DNA from 3 places in the Bacillus pacificus genome. Region 2 is predicted to be linked to each of the others. Evidence: riboswitches for the same ligand, from Rfam matches in the RefSeq annotation. Region 2 holds a riboswitch; each other region holds the start of a gene.

Region 1 (4,406 bases), 630 kb from region 2:
ATTATATTTGCAACACTATTTTTACTAAGCAGTGCTTTTTGCGCGGGCAAAGCACGTCAAATGAAAGGCTGATTATATATAATCCTTTGTAAATCATGCGGGAAAGAAATAAAAACGTATGAAAAAGCGTGGATTCATATGCCATTTCCGCCAAGTGGTATGACTAATATAAGAAAATATATTGAACTAGAAGGACACATTTATTGTAGCTCGTGTATTGAAATAATGAACAAAAACTAGTAAATACAAAAGGTGGGCTTATATTGTTTGAATCAAACCGTATCCAGTTACGAAAGTTTTCCGAAGATGATATTCTAACGTATTATAAATGGCATAATGATATAGACGTTATGAGTTCAACTACACTTAACCTTGATAAATATTCCTTTCAAGATACAGAAAAACTTTGCCAGCAATTTATTCATTCTCCAAACGCTAAGAGCTATATCATTGAAGAAAAAGCTACGAACCTTCCAATTGGCATTACTTCTTTAATTCATATTGATTCGTATAATCGAAACGCTGAATGCATTATTGATATTGGTAAAAAGGATTACTGGGGGCAAGGTTATGGGAAGGAAGCTTTCACCTTATTATTGAATTATGCATTTTTAGAATTAAATTTACATCGCCTTTCTTTACGAGTATTTTCTTTTAACGATAGAGCAATTAAATTATATAAATCACTCGGTTTTCAACATGAAGGAACTTGTAAAGAAGCTATATTCCGCAACGGCACTTGGCATGACATTGAACTCTTCGCTTTATTCCAACGTAATTATAAATAAAAAAAGCTTTGCACTCACCGCGCAAAGCTTTTTTTCATATATTATAGACCAGCTTGCTCTTTTAAAGCTGCAGCTTTGTCTGTACGTTCCCATGATAAATCTACATCAGTACGTCCGAAGTGGCCGTAAGCTGCTGTTTGTTTGTAAATTGGGCGACGTAAGTCTAGCATTTTAATAATACCAGCTGGGCGAAGATCGAAGTTGTTACGAACTAGTTCTACTAATACGTCTTCAGATACTTTACCAGTGCCGAATGTATCAACTGAAATTGATACTGGTTGTGCTACACCGATTGCGTATGCAAGTTGTACTTCTGCTTTTTCAGCAAGACCAGCTGCTACGATGTTTTTCGCAACATAACGAGCTGCATATGCTGCAGAACGGTCAACTTTTGTTGCATCTTTACCAGAGAATGCACCGCCACCGTGGCGAGCGTATCCACCGTAAGTATCAACGATGATTTTACGTCCTGTTAAACCAGCATCACCTTGTGGTCCACCAATTACGAAGCGGCCAGTTGGGTTAATGAAGAATTTTGTTTCTCCATCGATTAATTCTGCTGGTACTACAGCTTTAATTACGTGCTCTTTTAAGTCGCGATCGATTTCTTCCCATGTAACATCTGGGTGATGTTGTGTAGAAATTACGATAGTATCAACACGTACTGGTTTACCATTTTCATCATACTCAACTGTAACTTGCGTTTTTCCATCCGGACGTAGGTATGATAATGTATCATCTTTACGTACTTCAGTTAAACGGCGAGCTAATTTGTGAGCAAGCGAGATTGGAAGTGGCATTAACTCTTGTGTTTCATTACATGCGAAACCAAACATTAAACCTTGGTCTCCTGCACCAATTGCCTCAATCTCAGCGTCAGTCATTTGACCTTCGCGTGCTTCTAGCGCTTGGTCAACACCCATAGCGATGTCAGCAGATTGCTCATCGATAGATGTTAAAACTGCACAAGTTTCTGCATCGAATCCGTATTTTGCGCGTGTGTAACCAATGCCTTGAATTGTTTCACGAACGATTTTTGGAATATCTACGTAAGTAGAAGTCGTAATTTCCCCCGCTACCAATACTAAACCAGTTGTTACAGTTGTTTCACAAGCTACACGTGCATTTGCGTCTTTTGATAAGATCGCATCTAAAATTGAATCAGAAATTTGGTCACAAATTTTATCTGGATGTCCTTCAGTTACAGACTCAGATGTGAACAGATGACGTTTTTTTGTCATGTGGTAAACCTCCCTACAGTAATTGTATATATTGTACGGAACTCATCCTTAATTTGCCACAGATTGCGACATACATTTATTCTCCCACACAAGCATACAGAAAAACCTTTCCTACATAATAGAGAGGAAAGGTTTAATTTGCTACTTGCATACTGCTTTTTGCCCTTCGCTCTTATCGTTCGAGACCTGTAGCCTCGCACAGGTTTTAGCACCTATTCACTTGTGTTTACCAATACAAGTGAGGTTGCTGGGCTTCATCGGGCCTGTCCCTCCGCCAGCTCGGGATAAGAGAGTATCCGTCCCAACCTATACTAAAGAAATGATATTCATTTGTCAATTAATATTCACATTTTCCTGAAAGTTTTTCTCAGTGCGCCTGAAATGAAATATTAATAAGGAAATAATGCATTCACACAAACAAAAAGAAATAAATAGTATACATTATTTATATAATTGTGTTATACTCTTGTTGGGGATTACGAGAAATATTTCATTAAATGAAAAGGATGGTATATAAATATGAGTACTGTGAATGTCCAAATTGGTTTACACGAATTATTGAACGGAAGCAATGCACAGATTCAACTAAGTGTTCCGCAATTAGTGGAAAAAGTATTAATGCGAAATGAAGGGAAATTAACTTCGACTGGTGCCGTTTCTGCTTCAACTGGAAAATATACAGGACGTTCTCCTAAAGATAAATTTATTGTGAAAGAAGCATCGGTTGCTGACAAAATTGCTTGGGGAGCAGTGAACCAACCGATTTCTGAAGAACATTTTAATAAATTATATACGAAAGTTTTAGAATACTTAAAAGAGAAAGAAGAGTTATTCGTCTTCAAAGGATTTGCAGGCGCTGACCGCAATTACCGCCTACCAATTCAAGTTATTAATGAATATGCATGGCACAATCTATTTGTACATCAATTATTCATTCGTCCAACTGAAGAAGAATTAACAACTCATGAATCAGAGTTCACAATTGTTTCTGCACCGAATTTCAAGGCTGATCCAGCTGTTGACGGCACAAACTCTGAAGCATTTATTATGGTTTCATTCGAAAAACGTATCGTACTAATTGGTGGTACAGAATACGCTGGAGAAATGAAAAAATCAATCTTCTCTATTATGAACTTCTTATTACCTGAACAAGATATTCTTTCTATGCATTGCTCTGCAAACGTAGGTGAAGAAGGCGATGTAGCACTATTCTTCGGTTTATCTGGAACAGGTAAAACAACATTATCTGCTGATCCAAACCGTAAATTAATCGGTGATGATGAGCACGGTTGGTCTGATAACGGTGTATTCAATATTGAAGGCGGTTGCTACGCGAAATGTGTAAACCTTTCTCACGAGAAAGAACCACAAATTTTCGATGCAATCACATTTGGATCTGTTTTAGAAAACGTTATCATTAATGACCAAACGCGTATCGCAGACTATAACGATACTACTTTAACAGAAAATACTCGTGCTGCATACCCTATGCATGCGATCGACAATATCGTACTGCCAAGTGTTGCAGGACACCCAAATACAATTATCTTCTTAACTGCTGATGCATCTGGCGTATTGCCTCCAATCAGTAAGTTATCAAAAGAACAAGCTATGTACCACTTCTTAAGTGGTTACACTAGTAAACTAGCAGGAACAGAGCGCGGTGTTACATCTCCGCAAGCAACATTCTCAACTTGCTTCGGTTCACCATTCTTACCACTTGATGCATCTCGCTATGCTGAAATGCTTGGTGAAAAAATCGAGAAACACGATGCGAAAGTATTCTTAGTAAACACTGGCTGGACTGGTGGCGAATACGGCGTTGGTAAACGTATGAACTTAGGTTACACTCGTGCAATGATTCAAGCAGCATTAAACGGTGAACTTGCGAAAACTGAAACAGCTAAACATGACATCTTCGGTCTTGAAGTTCCACTTCACGTACCAGGTGTACCTGACGAAGTGTTAATGCCTGAACAAACTTGGGCTGATAAAGCTGCTTACAAAGCAAAAGCAATCGAACTTGCAAATGAATTCAAAGCTAACTTCAAAAAGTTCGACAGCGTATCTGAAGACATTATTAACTTAGGCGGCCCAATCGCTTAAGTACAAACTTTCTGTTGGAATCACCCTTTACTCATATGAATAAGTGTCGTGTAACCGTAAAGTTTCGCGTACTCACCGACAAAACCCAATGCGGCTTAACGGTTACACACACTTACATAAAAAAGAAGCTTACGTTTTTTACGTAAGCTTCTTTCTATATCTTATATAGTGACTTAGCTCATAAATCACTTACCGTCACCTATAAAATTACAGAAAATTCATTTTATAATCATTCGTTTTTAGTTTCCTATGCTATAATTTACATATACAG
Region 2 (4,406 bases):
TTTAATTGGTGATAAGAAGATTGCATTATTAAACGCGCGCGGCGGTGTATATTCTGAAGGTCCAGCAGCTGAAGTAGAAATGGCTGTTAAATATGTAGCAAGCATGATGGGCTTCTTCGGTGCAACAAACATGGAAACAGTAGTTATTGAAGGACATAATCAATTCCCAGATAAAGCAGAAGAAATCATTGCAGCTGGTCTTGAAGAAGCAGCTAAAGTAGCAAGTAAATTTTAATTGAAAATAAAATCGTCACTCAAAAAAGTAGCATTAACAGATAAACGTTAATGCTACTTTTTTATATTTTAAGTTCGTCAGCTAGTTTTTCTAACTGAATTCGATCTTGTATGTAATAGGTTCTTCCATCTTTCCGTAAGTAATTTTGTTGGCAAAATTGGTTTAATACATATAAAAGGTGACGGTAGCTAACATTTAAGTATTCCGAAACCTCGGTATGTTTTTCTATATAACTGTTATTTTGTTCTGTTAATAGAATAAACGCCGCTAATCGATTTTCGAACGGATAACTATTATTTTTAGCATAACTTTCTGTTCGGGTAATGGTTTTCTCACCGATAAATTTGCATAGTTTCTGTAGAAAGGTAGCATCTTGTAACAAAAGATGCTGACAATCCTTAAGAGGAAGCGCTAAGCATATACAATCTTCAATTACTTCCACCGTTTTCGTAATAGATTCTACGCCAATTAATCCTAATTCCCCAATGAACGAAGGTGCCTGAATAAAGTTAATCAAAGAGACCTTTCCGTTTTTGTGACTCATATATATTTTTGCTTTCCCAGCAATTAAGTAATAAAGATAAGGAACATCGACCCCTTCATTACATATCTTTTCTCTTTTCTGAAAGGAATGTAGTTCAGCATACGGTAAGATATCAAAAGAAAAAAGAGTATGGAAATTGTAAGTTTGTATGTAATGAGAGATTTCTTCGCTATTTCTGCTGACTTTCATGTTTTCACCTCATGTTTAGTATGAGATATCTCCTATTATTTTTACAAGAAAGAATGATACGATTTACGTAAATTTGTTTTTGTAGAAAAGAGAGTGTGAAGGGCTTATGAAAAAATATAAAACATTATTATTCGATGTAGATGATACATTGTTAGACTTTCAAAAGGCAGAAAAATCGGCATTACGTATGCTTTTTGAAGAGAAAGGGATGTTTCTAACTAGCGAAATTGAAGCGCAATATAAAAAAATTAATAAAAGTCTTTGGACTGCTTTTGAAGAAGGTGAAATAAGTCGTGATGAAGTTGTAAATACACGATTTTCAATTTTGTTTAAAGAATACGGGGAAGAAGTAGATGGGATATTATTCGAAAATAATTATCGCAGTTACTTAGAAGAAGGAAATCAGCTCATGGAAGGTGCTTTACAATTTATAAATCAAATTCAAAGTGAGTACGATTTATATATAGTGACAAACGGTATTTCTAAGACGCAAGATAAACGATTACGTAATGCAGGGTTACATGCCTTGTTTCAAGATATTTTCGTTTCTGAAGATACAGGTTATCAAAAGCCGATGAAAGAGTATTTTGATTATGTTTTTGAAAGGATCCCTAACTTTGTTCCTGAAGAAGGGCTCATTATTGGGGATTCGTTAAGCGCTGATATGAAAGGTGGATATGTAGCGGGAATTGATACTTGTTGGTTTAATCCAGAAAAGAAATGTAATAATAGCGAGATTGTGCCAACATATGAAGTGCAAAATTTTGAAGAGTTATACGCGTTATTGAAGCAACATGTGTAATGAGAATAGGCAGTGGAACTTTCGTCTCTACTGCCTATTTTTTATTGGTAGTTTCATTATGTTTTGGAAGTAGAAATGCATTTCCGATAGCACCTGCTCGAATCGTTTGTAATAGTAAATTAAGTGAAGGTTTTAAAAGGTCTTTTTCAAATGAATATAGAATATATTTCTTTTGTTATGTACATTAAATTCCTTGTAGTTAATTTAGAACATTCAGAAAAACTGATTGACATTAGGAAATTATTGCTATAAAATCAACGGTAATTGCATAGTCTTATCAAGAAAAGGTGGAGGGACAGGCCCGATGAAACCTTGGCAACAGCCGTATAACGGAATTGTGCCAAATCCTGCAGGTAATAAACCCTGAGAGATAAGAAAGAGCCTTTAGAGCGTGTTTTCAAACTGCTCCTTTCTTGTTTTCAGGAAAGGGGCAGTTTTTTATTTTGTATAAAAGAAAGGAGAATAAGAGATGGGAGAATCATGGGGGAAAGGAACAATTTGCGTGCAAGGTGGCTATACGCCAAAGAATGGTGAACCGCGTGTTTTACCGCTTTATCAAAGTACAACGTATAAATACGATACTTCGGATGATTTAGCAGCCTTATTTAATTTAGAGGCAGAAGGATATATATATACGCGTATTGGAAATCCTACTTTAGCTGCATTTGAGCAAAAGCTAGCAGATTTAGAGGGTGGCGTAGGAGCTGTTGCAACGGCTTCTGGGCAGGCTGCTATTATGCTTGCTGTTTTAAACATTTGTAGTAGCGGAGACCACTTGCTTTGTTCTTCCACAGTTTATGGCGGGACGTTTAATTTATTTGGAGTGAGTTTGCGTAAGCTTGGTATCGATGTTACATTCTTTAATCCGAATTTAACTGCTGATGAAATTGTGGCCCTTGCTAATGATAAGACGAAACTCGTTTATGCAGAATCGCTAGGAAATCCGGCGATGAACGTTTTAAATTTCAAAGAACTTTCAGATGCAGCGAAAGAGTTGGAAGTACCTTTTATCGTGGATAATACATTAGCAACTCCTTATTTATGCCAAGCATTTGAACATGGAGCAAATATTATCGTTCATTCTACGACGAAATATATTGATGGTCATGCAAGTTCGTTAGGTGGCATTGTTATTGACGGAGGGAACTTCGATTGGACAAACGGGAAATATCCTGAACTAGTTGAACCGGATCCAAGTTATCACGGCGTAAGTTACGTTCAAAATTTTGGTGCAGCAGCTTATATTGTGAAGGCACGTGTTCAATTATTAAGAGACTACGGAAACTGTATGAGCCCATTTAATGCGTATGTTAGCAATATCGGCTTAGAAACATTGCATTTACGAATGGAGCGTCATAGTGAAAATGCTCTTGCAGTTGCTAAGTGGCTTGCTGATCATGAACGTATTGAATGGGTGAATTATCCGGGATTAAATAGTAATGAAAATTACTCGTTAGCACAAAAGTATTTGAAAAAAGGTGCTAGTGGTGTTTTAACATTCGGCATTAAGGGAGGATTAGAAGCAGCAAAAGAATTTATCGCAAATGTAAAACTAGCAACTCTCGTAACGCACGTGGCTGATGCGCGAACTTGCGTTATACATCCCGCAAGTACAACACATAGACAATTAAGTGCTGAAGATCAGCGCTTAGCTGGCGTCACATCAGATTTAATTCGTCTATCAGTTGGTATAGAAGATGTTTCGGATATTATTGCAGATTTAGAAGCAGCGCTAGTCGGAGGCAAACAACATGCCGATCATAATTGATAAAGATTTGCCAGCTCGCAAAGTGTTGCAGGAGGAAAATATTTTTGTAATGACAAAAGAGCGAGCAGAAACACAAGATATCCGGGCATTGAAAATTGCTATATTAAACTTAATGCCTACAAAGCAAGAAACAGAAGCGCAATTACTTCGTTTAATTGGCAATACACCGTTGCAATTAGATGTACATTTACTTCATATGGAATCACACCTGTCCCGTAATGTCGCACAGGAACATTTAACGAGTTTCTATAAAACATTCCGTGATATTGAGAATGAGAAATTTGATGGACTCATTATTACAGGAGCACCAGTTGAAACCCTTTCTTTTGAAGAGGTAGATTATTGGGAAGAGCTTAAACGTATTATGGAGTATTCAAAAACGAATGTAACATCTACGCTTCATATTTGCTGGGGGGCACAGGCTGGTTTGTATCATCATTATGGTGTTCAAAAGTATCCTCTTAAGGAAAAAATGTTTGGTGTATTTGAACATGAGGTTCGTGAGCAACATGTGAAATTGTTACAAGGGTTTGATGAGTTATTTTTTGCCCCGCATTCTCGTCATACGGAAGTACGAGAGAGTGACATTAGAGAAGTGAAGGAGTTAACGTTATTAGCCAACTCTGAGGAAGCGGGCGTTCATCTTGTTATTGGGCAAGAAGGAAGACAAGTGTTTGCGCTCGGTCATAGTGAATATAGTTGTGATACGTTAAAGCAAGAATACGAGCGAGATCGTGACAAAGGGTTAAATATTGATGTGCCGAAAAATTATTTTAAGCATGATAATCCAAATGAGAAGCCGCTTGTAAGGTGGAGAAGCCATGGAAATCTATTATTCTCTAATTGGCTAAATTATTACGTGTATCAA
Region 3 (4,406 bases), 1.9 Mb from region 2:
ATATAGTAACTTACTTTAGTCAAGTAACTTTTAATAAAAAAATAAATCTCAAATTAAAAATATTTACTAAAATACAATTGAATACCAAATACGACTTTATTACTTGTATAATAAAATTAGAGAGGAAAATTCATATTTTAGAAAGGATTTATTCATGAGCACTATAGAAAAGATTCAAACTTTTATTATTCTTTTTGCTGTTACATGCGGCATCGTACTCGGACAATTTAATTTCATACATATGTATTCAGACAAATTTATTGTTCCCTTCTTATTTTTCATGCTATATGGATTATTCCTCAGCATCCCATTAAAAGAAATAAAAAACGGATTTCACAATTTAAAATTTGCGGGAACAAGTCTTACTATTAACTTTTTATGGACACCTTTACTCGCTTGGGGATTAGGTGCACTATTTCTTTCAGATCATCCCGCACTTTGGGTTGGATTTATTATGTTAATGGTTACTCCGTGTACAGACTGGTACTTAATCTTTACTGAAATAGCGAAAGGAAATGTAGCACTTTCTACTGCGATTTTACCTGTAAATTTAATTTTACAAGTACTACTCCTTCCCATTTATTTATTTTTATTCGCTGGTGTTATGAAGACTGTAGCGGTTTCTGTTTTAGTAGAAAGTATTGTTATCGTAATCGTCTTACCATTTTTACTTGCACACGCTACAAAATTCATTATGAATAAACTGAAAAAAGCTGAAACGCTCGAGAATAAACTCATTCCGTTTTTCAGCTCTGCCCAAATTGTATTTTTAAGTTTAGCAATCGTAGCAATGTTTGCATCACAAGGTAAATATTTACTACAAAATATGAATGTCGTTTTATTATTACTCATTCCTGTTCTATTGTTCTTCATCATTAATTTTGTACTAGGACAATTCATCGGGCGCGTTATGCGTTTATCTTATAAAGATACAGTAAGTCTAAACTTAACAACGTTAGCAAGAAACTCACCTGTTGCACTTGCTATTGCTGTAACAGCTTTTCCAAATGAGCCTCTTATTGCACTTGCACTCGTTATTGGACCGTTAATTGAGCTACCAGTACTTGCTTGTGTTTCACAGGTGTTGTTACTTATTAAGAAAAAACGACAATACGCATAATAAAAAACGTCCCGTAATAGGACGTTTTTTATTTTTGAAAAATTTCATACAACACTTATTTCTTATGTATCAATACAAATGAAATAACCGAAACTACAAACGTAATAATCCCAATAATAATAAATATAATAGACGCGGAAATTGACTCTAGGGAATATCCAGTTATTGCAATTCCTATCGGAGTTGATACTAGTAATAACGAATTTAAGAAACCGAAAAATCTTCCTTGCACTTCATTTGGAATTAACTTTCTATACAACACTCCAAAATATACATTACTTACTCCAAATGCAATTCCTGACAGGAAATAATAAACTGAAAATAATATCAGATTTAACGTCGTACCCATTGCCGCATTAAAAATTCCCATAATCGCAGTACATATAAAAGCAGTCGTAATCGTTTTATATGTACGAATCTTTTTCGTAATAAATGCTCCTATTAAAATCCCTATCGGTGATGCCGCAAAAACTATACTATACCATCGCGTAGAAAGATTCATTTCTCTAACAACTATTACTTGCAGTGAAAGTATACATGCTGCTCCAAGTAAATTAATGACCGCAGCGCTCATTAGTAATGTCTTCAACGATTTGTTACTATTAATAACAGAAAATCCCTCTTTAAAATCTTCATAAAAAGGCTTCTTCTTCTCTACTTTTAATTCACGTGGAATTTTGATTCTCATTAAAATTAAAAATGATACAACAAATGTAATTGCATCTAATAAAAATACTCCATGAAAATTAAAAATACTAATTAAAAAGCTAGCCATTAAAGGAATGGCGACCGATATGATTTGTATTGATATTTGCCTCAGCGTAATCGCCTGTTGAACATGCTTTTCTTCCACATATGTTACTAACGCTGCATTTGAAGCTGAAGTAAATAAAGCACTCCCAATTGAACGTATGATAAGTAAAATTAGTAACGGAATGTATAGCATTTTATTATAAAATGCTATAACTGCAATTAAAATCATAACGATACATCTCATAACATCCGCAATTATCATAAGCTTTCTTCTCGACATTCGATCTGCTAACGTTCCTGTTACAGGTGCAAATAAAATTGCCGCCGTTGCAATTGCAATATTTACCCCCGAAACGAGTGATGGCGAGTTTGTTAAATTCATTACCCATAACGGTAAAACAAGTGTAACCATAGAATTACCTATTAAAGAAATACAACTTGCTAAGAAAAAATAAGAAAAAACTTTATTACTCCATATACTAGAGCTATTCTCTTGTATATTACTAACTTCACTTTTCACTGTACTCTCCCCTCTACTCACATATTCTTCTTCTCCTTCTCTTCGTCACCATCCTTTAAAATACAAAAAACCTTCTTCAAAATAAGAAGAAGGTTTACTTATAACCATCTTCTTATCTTTTAGGACTTTTAGATCCTACAGGATTTAGCACCTTTATATAACATTAGGTTGCTGAGGCTTCGAAGGGCCAGTCCCTCCACCTCTCTTAATAAGAAGTTTTTATTCCATTATCTGAATTTTTTATATATTACATCAAAATGATTTCAATATATTTTTCGATGCAGTTAAAAGAGGATGACATCTATCATCCTCTTTTAACAAATTTGTCGTTACATTAACAGTTCCTTTCTAATTAAAAATTAAAGGAAACGTAAATATAACGAAAGCTGCCCAAAGTCCGTAAATTGGCAAATACTTCGTAACAGCATCTTGGATAGCTGTCGGTCCTGATTTGTTTTGCAAGAAACGCATATAGGAAAACATAATCCAAATGAGATTTGCCCAAATCAGTATGTTTACTCCTAAAACAGCAAGTCTATTAGGTGTAATACCGTAAGAAGAAAGTCTGAATACGATGGCTGACAATGCTACAGTGTCAATAATAAGTGCCAGAACAATTAAGGCGAAATTTATATAATCTGAAATGCTCTTTTTCTCGTCTGAATCACTCTCAACGATAGAAAATATAGTAACAGCCAATACACCAAGGAGTATTCCGTTAAAGGCCATTAGAAAATTACGATCCAAGAATGGATTTTTCCCGACCCAAATTACCGTTATAAGATAAATAAACAATGTGATCAAGACAAGCGGACTAAAAATTTTAGATATGTATGGCGTAATATTTTTAGCAAGTTTAAGATTCAATGATACTAAGTATGCAGCCACTACAGCGAGAGCGGCAGCTCCAAATAAAACAACATTACTAAAATAGAACTCTCCTATATCCAAGTCAACAAAGCTAAATAATCGCATGGTGAATATTGCTAGTATCATTCCACTCACTGCCATGCTCGCATAGAGAAGGCAATATTCTAAATTAAATTTAATATACGCTAATCTTGTACTGCCTTTTGAATATTCATTTCCCGTAAACGCAAGTCCCAATAAGACCCATAGCAATATAGGAAGATGTAAATACGCAAGGATACTGCTGTCTTTATAATTTAATGGCAACATATTGAGATACAACCCGGCAATTAGGAACAACGCTGCAAGGGAATAAATAATACTTTTTTTCGGAGTATTATTGTAAACAAAATAAGCAGCGATAAAGGGAATTACACCAAAAGCCAAGTTAATTGGAGCAATTGCTTCCTGCTCAACAAAGTGGAAAATGATTTTCGTGCTTAGCCCTGCTAAAATAGCTAGCATGCCCATGAATAAGAAACCTTTTTGAAACAGCGATACTTTTTCTTTATTTGCCGTCTCCTTGAAATGTAATCTTTCATACCAAGCAGCTAGAACCTGAGAATCAGGTTTTTCATCCCATGCTTGTGAGAATGACTTTCTAAAAGCTTTCGGGTCTTTTCTATACATTCTCTCCAACTCATGAGGGTTATCCATATTTTCAATAATCAAATTGTGATCGTTCATAGTTTTACCTCCTCTAATAAAAAACAGTGTTGTTACCTTTCTATAAAAAGCACCTCACTGATTTATCACGATATTGATTTTAATACAAAATTTATTGTTTTACAATAAATAATTATCAATTATAAAGATTTTTTTATTGTATATTTTATTTCAAATAAAAATAAATAGCACTCCTTATTCAAAAAAATATCCTATAGTATAGACTTTTTTAAGTGTCTATTCTATAGGATACATTTTAATTATCATATTTTTTTATTTGTTGAAACAACTTAATTCTCAAACACAAAATTAATCTTATTATCTTTCCACTCTAACTTCGCATCAAATGTTTTCTCGCCCTTTTTAAAGCCTTTAATTAAATCGGTCTTTTCACCTTTTAAGAGCTTTGTCATATTCTTTTGCGAAATTGTTTTACTT

Evidence for each region. Region 2 has a riboswitch for S-adenosylmethionine ahead of LMD38_RS26820 (bifunctional O-acetylhomoserine aminocarboxypropyltransferase/cysteine synthase). Riboswitches for the same ligand answer to the same signal wherever they lie in the genome.
Region 1: another riboswitch for S-adenosylmethionine. It lies ahead of metK (methionine adenosyltransferase); the one in region 2 lies ahead of LMD38_RS26820 (bifunctional O-acetylhomoserine aminocarboxypropyltransferase/cysteine synthase).
Region 3: another riboswitch for S-adenosylmethionine. It lies ahead of LMD38_RS17115 (MFS transporter); the one in region 2 lies ahead of LMD38_RS26820 (bifunctional O-acetylhomoserine aminocarboxypropyltransferase/cysteine synthase).

The regions. Positions count from the first base shown of each region.
Region 1 covers NZ_CP086328.1:589,738-594,143, reverse strand. Annotated here, with positions in the region: gene LMD38_RS03080 (hypothetical protein) at 1-72, shown strand, start outside; gene LMD38_RS03075 (GNAT family N-acetyltransferase) at 264-788, shown strand; gene metK (methionine adenosyltransferase) at 830-2,029, opposite strand; SAM riboswitch class I at 2,199-2,320, opposite strand; gene pckA (phosphoenolpyruvate carboxykinase (ATP)) at 2,549-4,135, shown strand.
Region 2 covers NZ_CP086328.1:5,211,203-5,215,608, forward strand. Annotated here, with positions in the region: gene LMD38_RS26805 (FMN-dependent NADH-azoreductase) at 1-235, shown strand, start outside; gene LMD38_RS26810 (transcriptional regulator YeiL) at 297-968, opposite strand; gene LMD38_RS26815 (YjjG family noncanonical pyrimidine nucleotidase) at 1,075-1,770, shown strand; SAM riboswitch class I at 2,042-2,147, shown strand; gene LMD38_RS26820 (bifunctional O-acetylhomoserine aminocarboxypropyltransferase/cysteine synthase) at 2,240-3,538, shown strand; gene metA (homoserine O-acetyltransferase MetA) at 3,522-4,406, shown strand, end outside.
Region 3 covers NZ_CP086328.1:3,278,148-3,282,553, forward strand. Annotated here, with positions in the region: gene LMD38_RS17110 (arsenic resistance protein) at 155-1,120, shown strand; gene LMD38_RS17115 (MFS transporter) at 1,176-2,393, opposite strand; SAM riboswitch class I at 2,503-2,608, opposite strand; gene LMD38_RS17120 (DUF4153 domain-containing protein) at 2,742-3,989, opposite strand; gene topB (DNA topoisomerase III) at 4,259-4,406, opposite strand, start outside.